3 regions of the Blastococcus sp. SYSU DS0541 genome follow, and region 2 is predicted to be linked to each of the others. Evidence: riboswitches for the same ligand, from Rfam matches in the RefSeq annotation. Region 2 holds a riboswitch; each other region holds the start of a gene.

What was found. A riboswitch is a leader RNA that binds a small molecule or an ion and turns the genes downstream of it on or off. The one in region 2 is predicted to bind S-adenosylmethionine.
Region 1: it holds a riboswitch for S-adenosylmethionine, as region 2 does, so the genes downstream of both, ACI794_RS07985 (putative leader peptide) here and ACI794_RS13230 (bifunctional o-acetylhomoserine/o-acetylserine sulfhydrylase) in region 2, are expected to answer to the same signal.
Region 3: it holds a riboswitch for S-adenosylmethionine, as region 2 does, so the genes downstream of both, thrC (threonine synthase) here and ACI794_RS13230 (bifunctional o-acetylhomoserine/o-acetylserine sulfhydrylase) in region 2, are expected to answer to the same signal.

Annotation. Positions count from the first base shown of each region.
Region 1 is NZ_JBJHAD010000005.1:151,706-156,472, forward strand. Features, by position in the region: gene ACI794_RS07965 (TetR/AcrR family transcriptional regulator) at 1-52, opposite strand, end outside; gene ACI794_RS07970 (MetQ/NlpA family ABC transporter substrate-binding protein) at 174-989, opposite strand; gene ACI794_RS07975 (methionine ABC transporter permease) at 1,052-1,711, opposite strand; gene ACI794_RS07980 (methionine ABC transporter ATP-binding protein) at 1,708-2,724, opposite strand; gene ACI794_RS07985 (putative leader peptide) at 2,862-2,936, opposite strand; SAM riboswitch class I at 2,943-3,037, opposite strand; gene ACI794_RS07990 (NAD(P)/FAD-dependent oxidoreductase) at 3,894-4,767, shown strand, end outside.
Region 2 is NZ_JBJHAD010000011.1:50,251-55,017, reverse strand. Features, by position in the region: gene ACI794_RS13240 (YdeI/OmpD-associated family protein) at 1-464, opposite strand, end outside; gene metX (homoserine O-acetyltransferase MetX) at 504-1,580, opposite strand; gene ACI794_RS13230 (bifunctional o-acetylhomoserine/o-acetylserine sulfhydrylase) at 1,582-2,874, opposite strand; SAM riboswitch class IV at 2,918-3,033, opposite strand; gene ACI794_RS13225 (hypothetical protein) at 3,122-3,607, opposite strand; gene ACI794_RS13220 (mechanosensitive ion channel family protein) at 3,604-4,500, opposite strand; gene ACI794_RS13215 (thioesterase family protein) at 4,657-4,767, opposite strand, start outside.
Region 3 is NZ_JBJHAD010000003.1:293,393-298,159, forward strand. Features, by position in the region: gene ACI794_RS05820 (cold-shock protein) at 46-246, opposite strand; gene thrC (threonine synthase) at 420-1,721, opposite strand; SAM riboswitch class I at 1,734-1,868, opposite strand; gene ACI794_RS05830 (HAD family hydrolase) at 1,927-2,748, shown strand; gene ACI794_RS05835 (ABC transporter permease) at 2,857-3,723, opposite strand; gene ACI794_RS05840 (alpha/beta fold hydrolase) at 3,810-4,767, opposite strand, start outside.

The DNA of each region.
Region 1 (4,767 bases), on a different contig from region 2:
GGCCGGGGTCGTGCCGGCGCGGACGGCGGACCGGCGCCGGACCGGCGCCCACGGGGCGGGCTCGTCCAGCCGGCGGAGATCTCATAGGAACGAGCGTACAGATGCGCCCCGGGGCGGTGCGCGAGGCGGGGCGTCCGAGCGGGCGCCCCGCCCCGGCGGTCAGGATGCCCCGGTCAGAACGCGGCGAGGACGGCGCCCTCGTAGTTCTGCTCGATGAACTGCCGCACGTCCTCCGAGTGCAGCAGCTCCTCCAGCTCCTGGATGCGCTCGTCGCCCTCGTCGCCGGTGCGCACCACCAGGAGGTTGGCGTTGGGGTTGCCCTCGCCCTCCTCCAGCGCCAGTGCGTCCTCGGCCGGGACCAGGTCGGCCTCGATGGCGTAGTTGCCGTTGATGACCGCGATGTCCACGTCGGCCAGCGACCGGGGCACCTGCGCGGCCTCGACCTCGGAGATCTCGAGGCTCTTCGGGTTGCCCTCGATGTCCAGCGAGGTCGGCGCGGCGTCGCCGGTGTCGGCGAGGGCGATCAGGCCGTTGGCCTCGAGGAGCCGCAGCGCCCGCGCGGCGTTGGTCGGGTCGTTCGGGATCGCCACGGTCGCGCCGTCGGGCAGGTCGGCGAGGTCGGTCAGCGTGCTCGAGTAGATGCCGAGCGGCTCGATGTGCACCGGCTCCAGCGCCTGGAAGTCGTAGCCGGCACTGGCCTCCTGCTCCTCCAGGTACGGGATGGTCTGGAAGTAGTTGGCGTCCAGGGAGCCGTCGTCCAGGGCGACGTTGGGCTGCACGTAGTCGGTGAACTCGACGATCTCCAGGTCCAGGCCGGCGTCCTCGGCGAGGTTCTCGTCGATGTAGCGCAGGATCTCCGCGTGCGGGACCGGGGAAGCGCCGACCCGCAGCGGCTCGTCGGCCGCGGAGAGCTCGGCGTCGCCGCCGCAGGCGGCGAGCAGGGCCGTCATCGCCGAGGCGGCGAGCAGGGCGGGAAAGCGGGTGCGCATGGTGGTGGTTCTCCTCGGGAGTGGGGTGCGACGGCGGCCGGGTGGCCGCCGTGGAGGTCGGGTCAGGCGTGCGCGAGCGAGCGCGCCCAGCGGTCGCCGGCCCACTGGAGGGCCTGGACGATGACCAGCAGGAGGACGACGGTCGCGAGGGTGATGTCGGTGCGGAACTGCTGGTAGCCGAAGCGGATGGCGAAGTCGCCCAGCCCGCCACCACCGACCGCACCGGCCATGGCCGAGTAGCTGATCAGCGCGACGACGGTGATCGTCACGCCGGCGACCAGCGACGGCCGGGCCTCCGGCAGCAGCACGGTGCGGACGACGTCGCGCCGGCGGGCACCCATGGACAGCGCCGCCTCGACCTTGCCTTCCGCGACCTCGCGCAGGCTGGTCTCCACCAGCCGGGCGAGGAACGGGACGGCGCCGATGGTCAGCGGCACGATCGCCGCGGTGGAGCCGATCGTCGTCCCGACGATGCCGCGGGTGACCGGGGCGACGAGGACCAGCAGGATGATGAACGGCAGCGCACGGCCGAGGTTCACGACCAGGCCGACGAGCCGGTGCAGCAACGGCCGCGGGGCCAGCCCGCCCGGCGCGGTGACGGTGAGCAGCACGCCCAGCGGGACGCCGAGCAGCACGGTGACCAGCGCCGCGACGCCGACCATGTAGAGGGTCTCCCAGGTGGCGTCCAGCAGCTGCGGCCAGATGCGGTTCCAGTCGCTCACCGGGCCACCTCGGCGGTCGCGGCCACGCGCTCGACGAGGACGCCGCCGGCCCGCAGCCGGTGCACGGCGTCGTCGAGGCCCGCCATCCCCCCGCTGACCCGCAGGAGCAGCCGGCCGTAGCGGCCACCGGCGACGGTCTCCACCGATCCGCCGGCGATCTCGACGGCCAGGCCGAGCTCCCCGATCAACGTCCGGAGGACGACGGTCTCCGGGGTCCGGTCGGTGACGGTCACCCGCAGCAGGGCGCCGTCGTGCCCGGCACCGGCGTCCGCGACCGGTGCCGGGAGCAGGGCATCACCCAGCGGGGAGCCCGGCCGGGTGAGGACGTCGGCCAGCCGGCCGCCGTCGACCACCCGCCCCCGGTCCAGGAGCACGGCGCTGTCGCACACGGCCTTGACGACGGACATCTCGTGCGTGATCAGGAGGACCGTGAGGCCGAGCTCGTCCCGCACCCGGCGCAGCAGCTCCAGGACACCGGTGGTGCTGGCCTGGTCCAGCGCGGACGTGGCCTCGTCGCAGAGCAGCACGTTCGGGCGGACGGCCAGCGCGCGGGCGATCGCCACGCGCTGCTTCTGGCCGCCGGAGAGCTGGGCGGGGCGGGCGTCGGCGCGGTCGCCGAGCCCCACGAGGTCCAGCAGCTCGCCGGCCCGCCGTCTGCGCTCCGTCCGGCCCACGCCCGAGAGCTCCAGCGGGTGCTCCACGTTGCCCGCCGCGGTGCGCGAGTCGAGCAGCTCGAAGTGCTGGAAGACCATCCCGATGGAGCGCCGCGCCTGCCGGACCTGCTCGTCGGGCAGCTCGGTGAGCACCTGCCCGTCGACGGTCACCGAGCCCGACGTGGGCCGCTCCAGCAGGTTGACCAGGCGCACCAGCGTGCTCTTGCCCGAGCCGCTGGGGCCGACGACGCCGGCGAACTCGCCCCGGGCCACGGACAGGCTGACGCCGTCGACGGCGACGACCTCGCCGGCCCGCCCGCGGGCGGGGAAGACCTTGCGGACGTCCTTCAGTTCGATCACGGGATGCGGTCCTCGGGGATTGAGCAGGCACGGGCGGGCGGCGACGCCGGCGACGGCGTGGCGGCCCGCGGTGCGTGGCGGCTGGGGCTGCACGCCCGCCGTCGAGCAGGGCGGGCGTCGCTAGGAGGCGGGAGGCCTCAGCGGCACATGGCTGTGCCGGTGCGGCACAGGTCGACGTGCCGGCGGGCCCACGAGAGCAGCTCGTACCGCATGGTGTTCCTCCATCGGTCCTGGCAGTAGCACCCGCGCCCGCCGATGCGGGGGGTTGCTGCGACGTCGACGAGCCAGGTCTCTCAGCCGCTCCGGATGGTTGCGGGGCCGAGTCTACGGAGCGGATCAGAGGCTTTCCCGTCCGCGACCTGCGACGTCACTCACACAGCAGATCTGCAGCCGGTGGGCGGGCCGGCGCCCGAGCGTGGTCCGCGATCCCGACCACCCCGACCGAGGAGCAGCCATGTCACGCTGCTCAGCCCGCGGGTCGGCCTGGCCGCCTGCGGTACCGGTTCCGGCGGCTCGTCCGGCGCTGCCGGATCGTCGGCGTCGGCGACCACGGCGTCCGGCGAGATCCCCGACGAGACCGCCGGCCCCTACCCGGGCGACGGATCCAACCGGCCCGACGTCCTCGGCGCAGGCCCGGTTCGCCGGGCCGTACGACCCTCCCTGGCGGGACCGGCGGCTCCTAGCATTCGCCCATGACTCGGAAGCCACTGCGGTGTCGGTTCGGTTTCCACTCCTACGTCCAGCGACACCCGGGCAGCGAGCGGCCGTCGGGACCGGACGACAAGATCTGCCGGCGGTGCGGGAAGCGCACCGGCGCCCCGTTCGGAGACGTACCGGGAGCCGTCCTCGGCGGTGGCGGTGTGGGTGGCTTCTGATCAGGCGCCTCGGACCCGTGGCCGCGTCACCGCCGGATGAGACCTCGCGACCGATCCGGCGTGCATGGGCTCGATCGTCACGCAGGCCCCTCGATCCGGCTACGTGCGGCCGGCTGCACCCGAGTGGTCGTTGCGCCGCCCCGGAGCCGCCGTCTCACCGAGCGTCTCCGCGCCTCTCCGTGACGGTGAGGACCACGCGGACGGGCGGTGGTGCGTGGTAGGAGGCCTGTCACCGCCTCCGGGCCCGTGCCAGGCTGCCGCCTCGGGACCGGCTTCGCACCGGAGGAGGGCACCATGGCTGTTCCGGGTGGTCAGGAGCAGGCAACGGGCCGTGCGGTGGTGGTCGGCGGCAGCATGGCGGGGCTGCTGGCCGCGCGTGTGCTCGCCGACCATTTCGAGGACGTCGTCGTGGTGGACCGGGACACTCTGCCCGACGGGACCCAGCACCGGCGCGGCGTGCCGCAGGATCACCAGTTCCACGTCATGCTCGCTCGGGGCCTGCGGCTCATCGACGGCCTGCTCCCGGGATACGTCACCGAGCTGCAGGCGGCCGGCGCCGTGCAGATGCGCGTCCCCAGCGACATCCTGATCCTGACGCCGGCGGGGTGGCTGGACCGGGGGGCGCCCGGCTGGGAGGTGGTCTCGGCCAGCCGTCCGGTGTTCGAGACGACGGTGCGCCGCCGGGTCAGGCAGCTGCCCGGGGTCGACGTCCTGGACGGCCACGAGGTCACCGGTGTGCGTCCCGCTCGGGACGGCAGCGGTGTCACCGGCGTCAGGGTGCGTCCGGTGAGCGGGGCCGGATCCCCGTTCGAACTCCCGGCCGACGTGGTGGTCGATGCCGCCGGGCGGGGCTCTCGAGCCGTGGCCTGGTTGCGGGAGCTGGGTCATCCCTCTCCACCGGTGACCGAGGTGGACCCGAAGATCGCCTACGCCACCCGGGTCTTCCGGATGCCGGACGGCTTCAGCGCTGATTGGAAGGCGGTGATGCTCTCCTCCAAGCCGCCGTCGATCCCACGCACGGGCTACCTGTTCCCGATCGAGGACGGGCAGTGGATGGTCTGCCTGATGGGCGCGGCCGGCCAGCACCCGCCGACGGACGAGGACGGCTGGAGGGCGTTCGCCCGCAGCCTGCGCCACCCGGTGATCGCGGATGCCGTCGCCGACGCAG
Region 2 (4,767 bases):
CCGTCCAGGGCATCGAAGGCGGCCCGCGCGCCGGGCTCGGCGTCCAGAGCGGCGGCGAGGTCGTCGGGCACCGTGATGGTGGCCGCGCCCGGGTAGGCGCGCTCCCACCGGCCGTCGGCCCGCGCCGCCTCCACCGCAGCCAGTCCGGCCGGGCGCATCCGTCCCTCGGCGATCAGCCGCTCCACGGTGGCGACGTTCTTCTGCGACCAGACGCTCCGCGGGCGGCGCGGGGTGAGCCGCAGCAGGTGGTAGGAGTCGTCCAGCCGGAGCCCGCGCCCGTCGATCCAGCCGAAGCAGAGCGCCGACTCGACGACCTCGGCGGAGGTGAGGGAGCGGATGCCCGAGCCCTTGCGCGCGATCTGCACGTACAGCCCCGGGGCGGTGGCGTGCTCGGCCTCCAGCCAGGCCTCGAAGGCGGGCTGGTCGGGGAACGGCAGCATCGGCAGGTCCGTCGGCGTCGGCACGCCGCCATCCTGGCCCCCGGGTGCGACAGCCGGGCGCCGTCAGCCCGCGAGCAGCTCGCGCAGCAGCGCGTCGACCGCCGCCGTCTCGACCAGGAAGCCGTCGTGCCCGTAGGGCGAGCCGATGAGCCGCAGCGGCACGCCGAGCGCGTCGGCCACCCGCTGCTGCTGCTCCGGTGGGTACAGCCGGTCGCTGTCCACGCCGGCGACCAGGGCGCGGGCGGTCACGCCGGCCAGCGCCACCTCCACGCCGCCGCGGCCCCGGCCGACGTCCCAGCTGTTCATGGCCTCGGTGAGCACCACGTAGCTCCCGGCGTCGAACCGGCGGGTCAGCTTGGCCCCGTGGTGCTGCAGGTAGGAGGCGACGGCGAAGCGGCCGTCCTTCTGCAGGCGCGCGCCGAAACGCGCCTCGAGCTCCGCGGCGCTGCGGTAGGTGAGGTGGGCGATCCGGCGGGCGACGTCGAGGCCGTCCGCCGGCGGGTCCCCCGGCGGGTAGTCCCCGCCGCGCCAGCGGGGGTCGGCGCGCACGGCCGCCTGCTGGGTGGTCTGCGTGCCGATCTGGTCGGCCGAGGCGACGGCGGTGGAGGCGAGGAAGAACAGCCCCGCCACCCGCCCGGGGAACCGGACCGCCCACTCCAGTGCCCGCATGCCGCCCATGGAGCCGCCGGCGACGGCGGCGAAGCGCTGGACGCCCAGCGCGTCGGCGAGCGCCGCCTCGGCCCGGACCTGGTCGCCGACCGTGATCTCCGGGAAGCGCGAGCCCCACGCTCGCCCGTCCGGCGCGGGTGACGACGGCCCGGTCGTCCCCTGGCAGCCGCCCAGGACGTTCGCGCAGACGACGAAGAACCGGTCGGTGTCCAGCGCGGCGCCCGGGCCCACGACGCCGCCCCACCAGCCGGGCGTCGGGTGCCCCGGCCCGCGGTCGCCCACCACGTGGCTGTCACCGGTCAGCGCGTGCTCGACCAGCACGGCGTTGCCGCCGTCCGGGGCGAGCGTCCCCCAGGTCTCGTAGGCGATCCGCACGCCGGGCAGGTTGCCGCCGCGCTCCAGCTCGAACGGGGCGGGCAGGTCGAGGAAGCGCCGGCCGCCCGCCGGATCCCCCTCGGCCCACCCGCCCACGTCAGGCGGACTTGGCGGCGCGGAAGCCGGCCTCGAGGTCGGCGAGGATGTCCTCGATCCCCTCCAGGCCCACGGCGAGGCGCACCAGGCCCGGCGTGACGCCGGTGGTCAGCTGCTCCTCGGGGGTGAGCTGGGAGTGCGTCGTCGAGGCCGGGTGGATCACCAGGCTGCGCACGTCGCCGATGTTGGCGACGTGGCTGTGCAGTTCCAGGGCCTCCACGAACCGCTTGCCGGCCTCCACGCCGCCGTGCAGCTCGAAGGTCAGGACGGCGCCGGCGCCCTTCGGCGCGTACTTCTGCTGCGCGGCGTGCCACGGCGAGGACGGCAGCCCCGGGTAGTTCACCCGCTCGACGGCGTCGTGGGCCTCGAGGAACTCGGCCACCCGCTGCGCGTTCTGCACGTGCCGCTCCATGCGCAGGGAGAGCGTCTCGATGCCCTGCACCACCAGGAAGGCGTTGAACGGCGAGACCGCGGGCCCCAGGTCGCGCAGCAGCTGCACCCGGGCCTTCAGCGCGAACGCCGGTGCGCCGAGGTCGGCGTAGACGACGCCGTGGTACGTGGGGTCGGCGGTGGTGAACATCGGGTGCCGGCCGCCGGTCCAGTCGAACGACCCGCCGTCGACGATGAGCCCGGCGATGACGGTGCCGTGGCCGCCGAGGTACTTGGTGGCCGAGTGGACGACGACGTCGGCGCCGAACTCCAGCGGCCGGACCAGGTAGGGCGTCGCGATGGTGTTGTCGACGATGAGCGGGACGCCGTTGCGGTGGGCGACGCCGGCGACGGTCTCGATGTCGAGGATGTCGCCCTTCGGGTTGCCGATCGACTCGGCGAAGAAGGCCCGGGTGTTCTCCTGCACGAGGGACTGCCAGTTCTCCGGGTCGTCGGGGTCCTCGACGAAGGAGACGGTGATGCCCATCTTCGGCAGCGAGTGGTGCAGCAGGTTGTACGTGCCGCCGTACAGGGACGCCGACGCGACGAGGTGGTCTCCGGCCTCGGCGAGGTTGAGGATGGCGAGGGTCTCCGCGGCCTGGCCGGAGGCGACGGCGAGCGCGGCGACGCCGCCCTCCAGCGACGCGACGCGCTGCTCCAGCGCATCCTGCGTCGGGTTCATGATCCGCGTGTAGATGTTGCCCATCTCGGCCAGCGCGAAGAGGTCCGCCGCGTGCTGGGTGTCGCGGAACTGGTAGGCGGTGGTCGCGTAGATCGGCAGCGCGCGGGCGCCGGTCGTGGGGTCGGGGCTCGTGCCGGCGTGGATCTGCCGGGTCTCGAAGCTCCAGCTCTGCGGGTCGGTCATGCGCCGTCTCCTTCGCTCGCGGGAGATCCCGCGGCGCACGGGAGCTCCGTCCTTGCCGGGGGCGGGGCGCCGACCGGCCGGCTCTTCCCCTGGAGCACCTCAGACGGAGTTGAGGTTGCCGGGCAGCCAGCCAGGTGCTTCGCGCTGCCTCTCAGGAGCCGACGTGATCCTAGGACGCTCCGCCGGGCGACGCACACCCGCCCGGACTCGGGCAGCGATGTCCCACGTGAAACAGCGGCCCACGGTCCTAGGAGCCGGGCGCGGTCTCCTCGCCCGTGCCGCCGGTCGGCGCGGGGGCGGGCGTCTCCGGCGCCGTGGTGGTCGTGCCCGGCGCGGTGGTGGTGGGCGCGGAGGGCGAGGTGGTCGGCTCGGGCTGCTGCGTCGTCGTCACCGGCTCCTCGGTCGGCGGCGTCTCCTCCGTCTGCGTGGGCTCCGTCGTGCCCGCCGGGTCGGTCGGCTCGGTGACCGCCGTCTCCCCGGTCGCGGGCGCGCCCTGCGCAGGGGGCTTGACGTTCAGCCAGAGGGCGAAGACCGCCACGAAGAGGATGGCGAGCACGACGGTGGAGGTGCGGGCGCGGCCCAGGTGCCGGGGGATCGACGCCCACCAGCCGTGCCGCGGCGCCGGCGACGGCGAGTCGGCGGGCGAGCCCGGCGCGGCGGCGGGGGCGGTGCTCACGGTGGGCTCCTCGGAGGCGCGGGCGGCCGGGTCGCGGCGCTCGTCGGGTGTCTTCACCGGACCCCCTCCTGGACGGCCGTCGCGCCGTCCTGCGCCAGGGGCGCCGTCGTGGGCGGCGGCACCTGCATGCCCTGGCTGCGGAACGCCTGGACGATGCGGGCGCGCAGGTCCCGGCCCACCTCGAACTGCTTGCCGGGCAGCGTGCGGGCGACCACCCGCACGTTCACCTCGTCCAACCCGAGGGTCTCGACGCCCATCACGGTGGGCGGGTCGAGCAGCAGCGGCCGCATGGCCGGGTCGCGGAACGCCTCCCGGCCCACCCCGCGCAGGACCTCGTTGGCCCGGTTGACGTCGACGGTGGTCGGCAGGGGGACGTCGACGACGGCGCGCGCCCAGTCGCGGGACAGGTTGATGACCTTGACGATCTGGCCGTTGGGGATGGTCACGACCTCGCCGTCGGGCGAGCGCATCCGGGTGACCCGCAGCGTGACGTCCTCGACCGTGCCGTTCGCCGGGTCGCCCCCGCCGACCACCTGGATCGAGACGACGTCCCCGAACCCGTACTGGCGCTCGGTGATGATGAAGAACCCGGCCAGCACGTCACCGACGATGCGCTGCGCGCCGAAGCCCAGACCGACGCCGAGCACGGTCGCCGGCGCGACGAGGCCGGTCACCGGGATGCCGAGGCGGTCGAGGATGAAGAAGACCGAGATCGAGTAGATGAGCACGACCAGGGCCCAGGTGAGCACCTGGGTCAGCGAGTGGCGGTGCTTGGCGGCCTCCGACCGGACGAGCGCGTCGCCGCCGGTGGAGTTCCGGTCGATCCGGTCGGTGATCTTGTCGCCGACCCAGCCGACGAAGCGGGCGAGCAGCACCGACCCGAGCACGATCAGCACGACCTCGAGACCGCGCCCGGCCAGCCAGTCCAGCACGTCTCTCAACGCGTCCACGTGGCGGCACTCCGTTCGTCGGGGGAAGCGACCCTCCCACCATGCTCACCGCCGGACGGCGATGCCAACCCGACCCGCCGCGGCGCGCGTCCGGAACGGCCGGGCACGCCGCTGACCTGCGGCGCAGCGGTTGCGGAGAGATGACTCACGCCGGGCTCACCGCGGCTCGACGAACAGCGACTGGCTGGACCGGCCGACCGCGCCGTCGGCGTCGAACAGGACGGCGAAGCACTGCGCCGCCCCGGCGCCGCCGTGCACGGTCGTGGC
Region 3 (4,767 bases), on a different contig from region 2:
CCCGGCCCCCTCGAGGGGGACCGGGCCTCCGGTGCCGCGGGTGTCTCAGGCGCTGCGGACGGCGTCGGCCTGCGGGCCCTTCGAGCCCTGGACGACCTCGAACTCGACGCGCTGACCCTCGTCGAGGCTCTTGTACCCGTCCATCTGGATGGCCGAGTAGTGGACGAAGACGTCCTGGCCGCCGTCGACGGCGATGAAGCCGAAGCCCTTCTCGGCGTTGAACCACTTCACGGTGCCCTGTGCCACGTGTGCTCCCACGTTTCGTGCGTGCGGACGGCCCCTCTGGATCGGGGGACCGGGCCTAGCTCTTCCGCCCGCATATCACGAACATGGAACTGGAACCGCGCGAGAAGGTACATCAGCACCCACCGGGTGCACGTGGTTCTCCGCCGCTGTGTTGCCGGATCGGGCGACGCGGATCAGCCGATGAGGCCGGCGGCCCGCACCGACTTCAACGACGGCTCCACCCGGTGGGTGGGGCCGACGACCGGCTCGAGCGGGTCGAGGGTCTTGAGCCCCTCGCCGGTGTTGAGGACGACGGTCTCCTTGGCCGGGTCGAGCTGCCCGCCCTCGACGAGCTTGCGCAGGACCGCGACGGTCACGCCGCCGGCGGTCTCGGCGAAGACGCCGGTGGTGCGGGCGAGGTCTCGGATGCCCTGCACGATCTCGTCGTCACCGACGCGGGCCACCGCACCCCCGGTGCGCCGGATGGCGTCCAGGGCGTAGGGGCCGTCGGCGGGGTTGCCGATGTTCAGCGACTTGGCGATCCCGGTCGGCTTCACCGGCTTGACGACGTCCCACCCGTTGTCGAACGCGGTGGCGATCGGGTCGCACCCGGCCGACTGGGCGCCGAAGATCCTCCACTCGGACGCCTCGACGATGCCGGCCGCGGTCAGCTCGCGGAAGGCCTTGTCGACCTTGGTCAGCAGCGAGCCGGACGCCATGGGGATGACGACCTGGGCGGGGATGCGCCAGCCGAGCTGCTCGGCGATCTCGTAGCCCATCGTCTTGGAGCCCTCGGCGTAGTAGGGCCGGACGTTCTGGTTGACGAACGCGGTGTCCTCGAACTCGTCGGTCTCGCCGAGCTCGCTGGTCAGCCGGTTGACGTCGTCGTAGGAGCCGTCGACGGCGACCAGCGTCTGGCCGTAGACCGCGGACTGGACCACCTTGCCGGGCTCGAGGTCGCTCGGGATGAAGACGAACGACGGCAGGCCGACGCGGGCGGCGTGCGCGGCCACCGAGTTGGCCAGGTTGCCGGTGGAGGCGGCGGCGATCTTGGTGTAGCCCAGCCCCTTGGCGGCGGTCGCGGCCAGGCTGACCACGCGGTCCTTGAAGGAGTGGGTGGGGTTGGCGGAGTCGTCCTTGACCCAGAGGCCGCCGGTGAGCCCGAGCTCGGCGGCGAGCCGGTCGGCGCGGACCAGCGGGGTCATGCCGGGGTCGAGCGTGACCCGGTCGGCCGGGTGCTGGCCCACCGGGAGCAGGGCCACGTACCGCCAGATGTTCTGCGGCCCGGCCTCGATCTGCTCGCGGGTGACGGCCTTCATCAGCTCGGGGTCGTAGTCGACCTCCAGCGGGCCGAAGCACTCGGCGCAGGCGTGCTGGGCGATGAGGCCGAACGTGGCGCCGCAGTTGCGGCAGACGAGCCCGCGGGCCGGACAGGGTGGCACCGGGCCGCCTGCGCTGGAGTCGGCCTGGGCGGAACCGGGAGCGGTGAGGGTCATGCGACGACTACCTCCTCATCTTCCCCGCTGCGGGCCGTCGAGCCGCGCGGGACGGAATTGGCACCTCCCGCCCGTCGCGCGGAGCGCTGCAGGCGGCGGTTGCCGGGGCTTCATCGGGCCGTGTCCCTCTGCCCCTCTGGATGAGTGAACGGCGTGGACTCTACCCAGTGGCGCGCGGCGCCCGACGGCCGGACAGGATGGCCCGGTGAGCGCGCGCGTCGTCTACACCGACCTCGACGGCACGATGGTGGGGCCGCGGGGCTCCTTCTGGCACACGGAGGGGCGGGAGCTGACCGACGGGCCGGCCGGCGCGCTGCTCGACCTGCACCGCGCCGGGGTGGCGTTGGTGCTGGTCAGCGGCCGCACCTACGAGCAGGTGGTGGAGGCCGCGCGCATCTTCGCGGCCGACGGCGCGATCGCCGAACTGGGCGCCACCATCGGCTGGGGCTCGGGCCGGAACACGCACCGGCTCCGCGGCGCGCTGCCCCCGCAGTACGGCGACCGGACGCCGATGGAGGTCATGGCCGAGCTCGGGATCGTCGAGGACCTGTTCGCCGAGCACCCCGGCCGGATCGAGTGGCACGCGCCGTGGCACGCCACCCACGCCGCGGACGCGCTCCTGCGCGGCCGGCTGGACCCCCTCGCCGTCGACGCCTGGCTGGCCGAGCGGGGGGCGGGCTGGCTGACGCTGAAGGACAACGGCTCGATCCAGCGGGCCTCCTGGATGGGGCTGGATGCCGACGCCGGGCCCCCGCGGGTCTACCACCTGATGCCGCGCGGCATCTCCAAGGGCGCGGCGATCGCCTGGGACCTGGAGCGGCGCGGCCTCTCCCCCGCCGACGCCGTGGCCATCGGGGACAGCGTCAGCGACCTGGAGATGGCGCCCGCGGTGGGCCGGTTGTGGATCACCGCGAACGGCGCCGCCGCCGACGGCATGGCCGACGCGCTGGCCGCCGTCCCGAACGCCTCGGTCACCGCTGACGCGATGGGCGAGGGCTGGGCCCAGGCCGTGCGGCAGAGCCTGTGACGCCGCGTCGTGCCGAGTGGGCCCCGGAGGGGTCCGCGCAGGCGCGACGCAGCGGCTCCACGCCGGCCGGGACGGCACCTGCCCGCGGTGTCGCCGGCAGGGCGACAGCTACGACGTGACGTCGCGGCGGGCGAAGTGCCGGAAGCCCAGTGCGGTGAAGACGGCGATGTAGACCAGCGACTGGATGACGCCGCGGAACAGGTCGCCGTCGTCGACCGGCGTCTGCAGCAGGTCGGTCCAGGCGAACTCCTCCGCCGTCGGGAACCAGTCGCGGATCGAGCCCAGCTGCTCGACCTGGTCGAGGATCGCGAAGACGACCATGGTGAACACCGCGCCGCCGACCGCGGCCAGCGGCGCGTCGGTGATGGTGGAGAACCAGAACGCCAGCGCTCCGACGACGAGCAGGTGGACGGCGAGGTAGCCGAGCATCCCGGCCAGCCGGAGCATGCCCTCGCCCTGGTCGATCCCCACGCCGACCGGCGTCGTGATGTCGCCGAAGCCGAAGGCGATGCCCCCGGCGACCACCGCCACCGCCGCGAGCGTGAGCAGCGCGGCGACGGACTGCACCAGCGCGGCCAGCCACTTCTGCCGGAGCAGGCGCATCCGCGGGACCGGGGTGGCCAGCGCGTACCGCAGCGACCCCCACTGCGCCTCCACGGCCACGGTGTCACCGAAGAACAGCGCGTAGACCACGACGAGGAAGAAGCCCGTGGTCGCGAACAGCACGAACAGGGTGAAGTTCAGCCCGCTCGCCGTCGCGACGTCCACCAGGTTGATCCGGGTGTTCTCCGCCGCCTCCTCGCTGGCGCCCAGCTGCAGCGCGGCGATGAGCACCAGGGGCAGCGCGACCATCAGCGCGAAGACGCCGAGGGTGCGCCGCCGCTTGAACTGGCGGCGCAGCTCGACCGACAACCGCAGCGTGCGCTCGGGCCGGTAGCCGGCGACCGCGCCGGTCGGCTGCACGTGCTCCGTCATGGCTGGACTCCGGCCTCGATCCGCTCCCCGGTCGCTGGCGCTCCCTGCGAGGCCCCCTCGACCGTCGTCCTCGCGGGCGCCCGTCGTCACGACTCCCCCACCAGCGCCAGGAAGGCGTCCTCGAGCCGGCGTCGCGGCGTGAACTGCTCGACGGCGACCCCCGCGGCCACCAGCGCCTGCAGCACGTCGGCGCGCCGGGCGCCGTCGAGCTCGGCCACGAGGCCCTCGTCGGTGCGCCCGGCGGTCACCCCCGGCAGCGACGAGAGGACGGCGACCGCCCGGTCGGTGTCGGCCTCGTCGGCCAGGCCGACCAGCACCGAGCCGCCGGTACCGACGATCTCCTCCACGGTGCCCTGCGTGATCTTCTGCCCCTTCGCCATCACGACGACGTGGCTGCAGGTCTGCTCGATCTCGCTGAGCAGGTGGCTGGAGACGATCACCGTGCGGCCGGTGGCGGCGTAGGAGCGCAGCACCTCGCGCATGGCGTGGATCTGCGGCGGGTCCAGCCCGTTGGTCGGCTCGTCGAGGACCAGCAGGTCGGGCAGCCCGAGCATCGCCTGGGCGATCGCGACCCGCTGGCGCATGCCCTGGCTGTACCGGCGCACCGGCCGGTCGATGGCGGCGCCCAGCCCCGCGATCTCGATGGCCTCCGCCATGTGCGCGTCCTCGGCCGGACGTCCGGTGGCGGCCCAGTAGAGGGTGAGGTTGTCCCGGCCGGAGAGGTGCGGCTGCAGGCCGGTGCCCTCCACGAACGAACCGAGCCGGGAGAGCACGGGGGCGCCGGGACCGGCGGCGTGCCCGAAGATGCTGATCCGCCCCTCGGTGGGCTTGATGAGGCCCATCAGCATGCGCAACGACGTGGTCTTGCCGGCGCCGTTGGGCCCGAGCAGGCCGAGCACCTGGCCGCGCCGCACCTCGAACGAGAGGTCACGGACGGCGACGAAGCCGTCCTTGTAGGCCTTGGTCACGCCGGTGAACCGCAGCGGGACGTCCTCGCCGTCCGGCTCGACCTGGGAGATCTGCCGGCGCCGGCGGGCGCCCCAC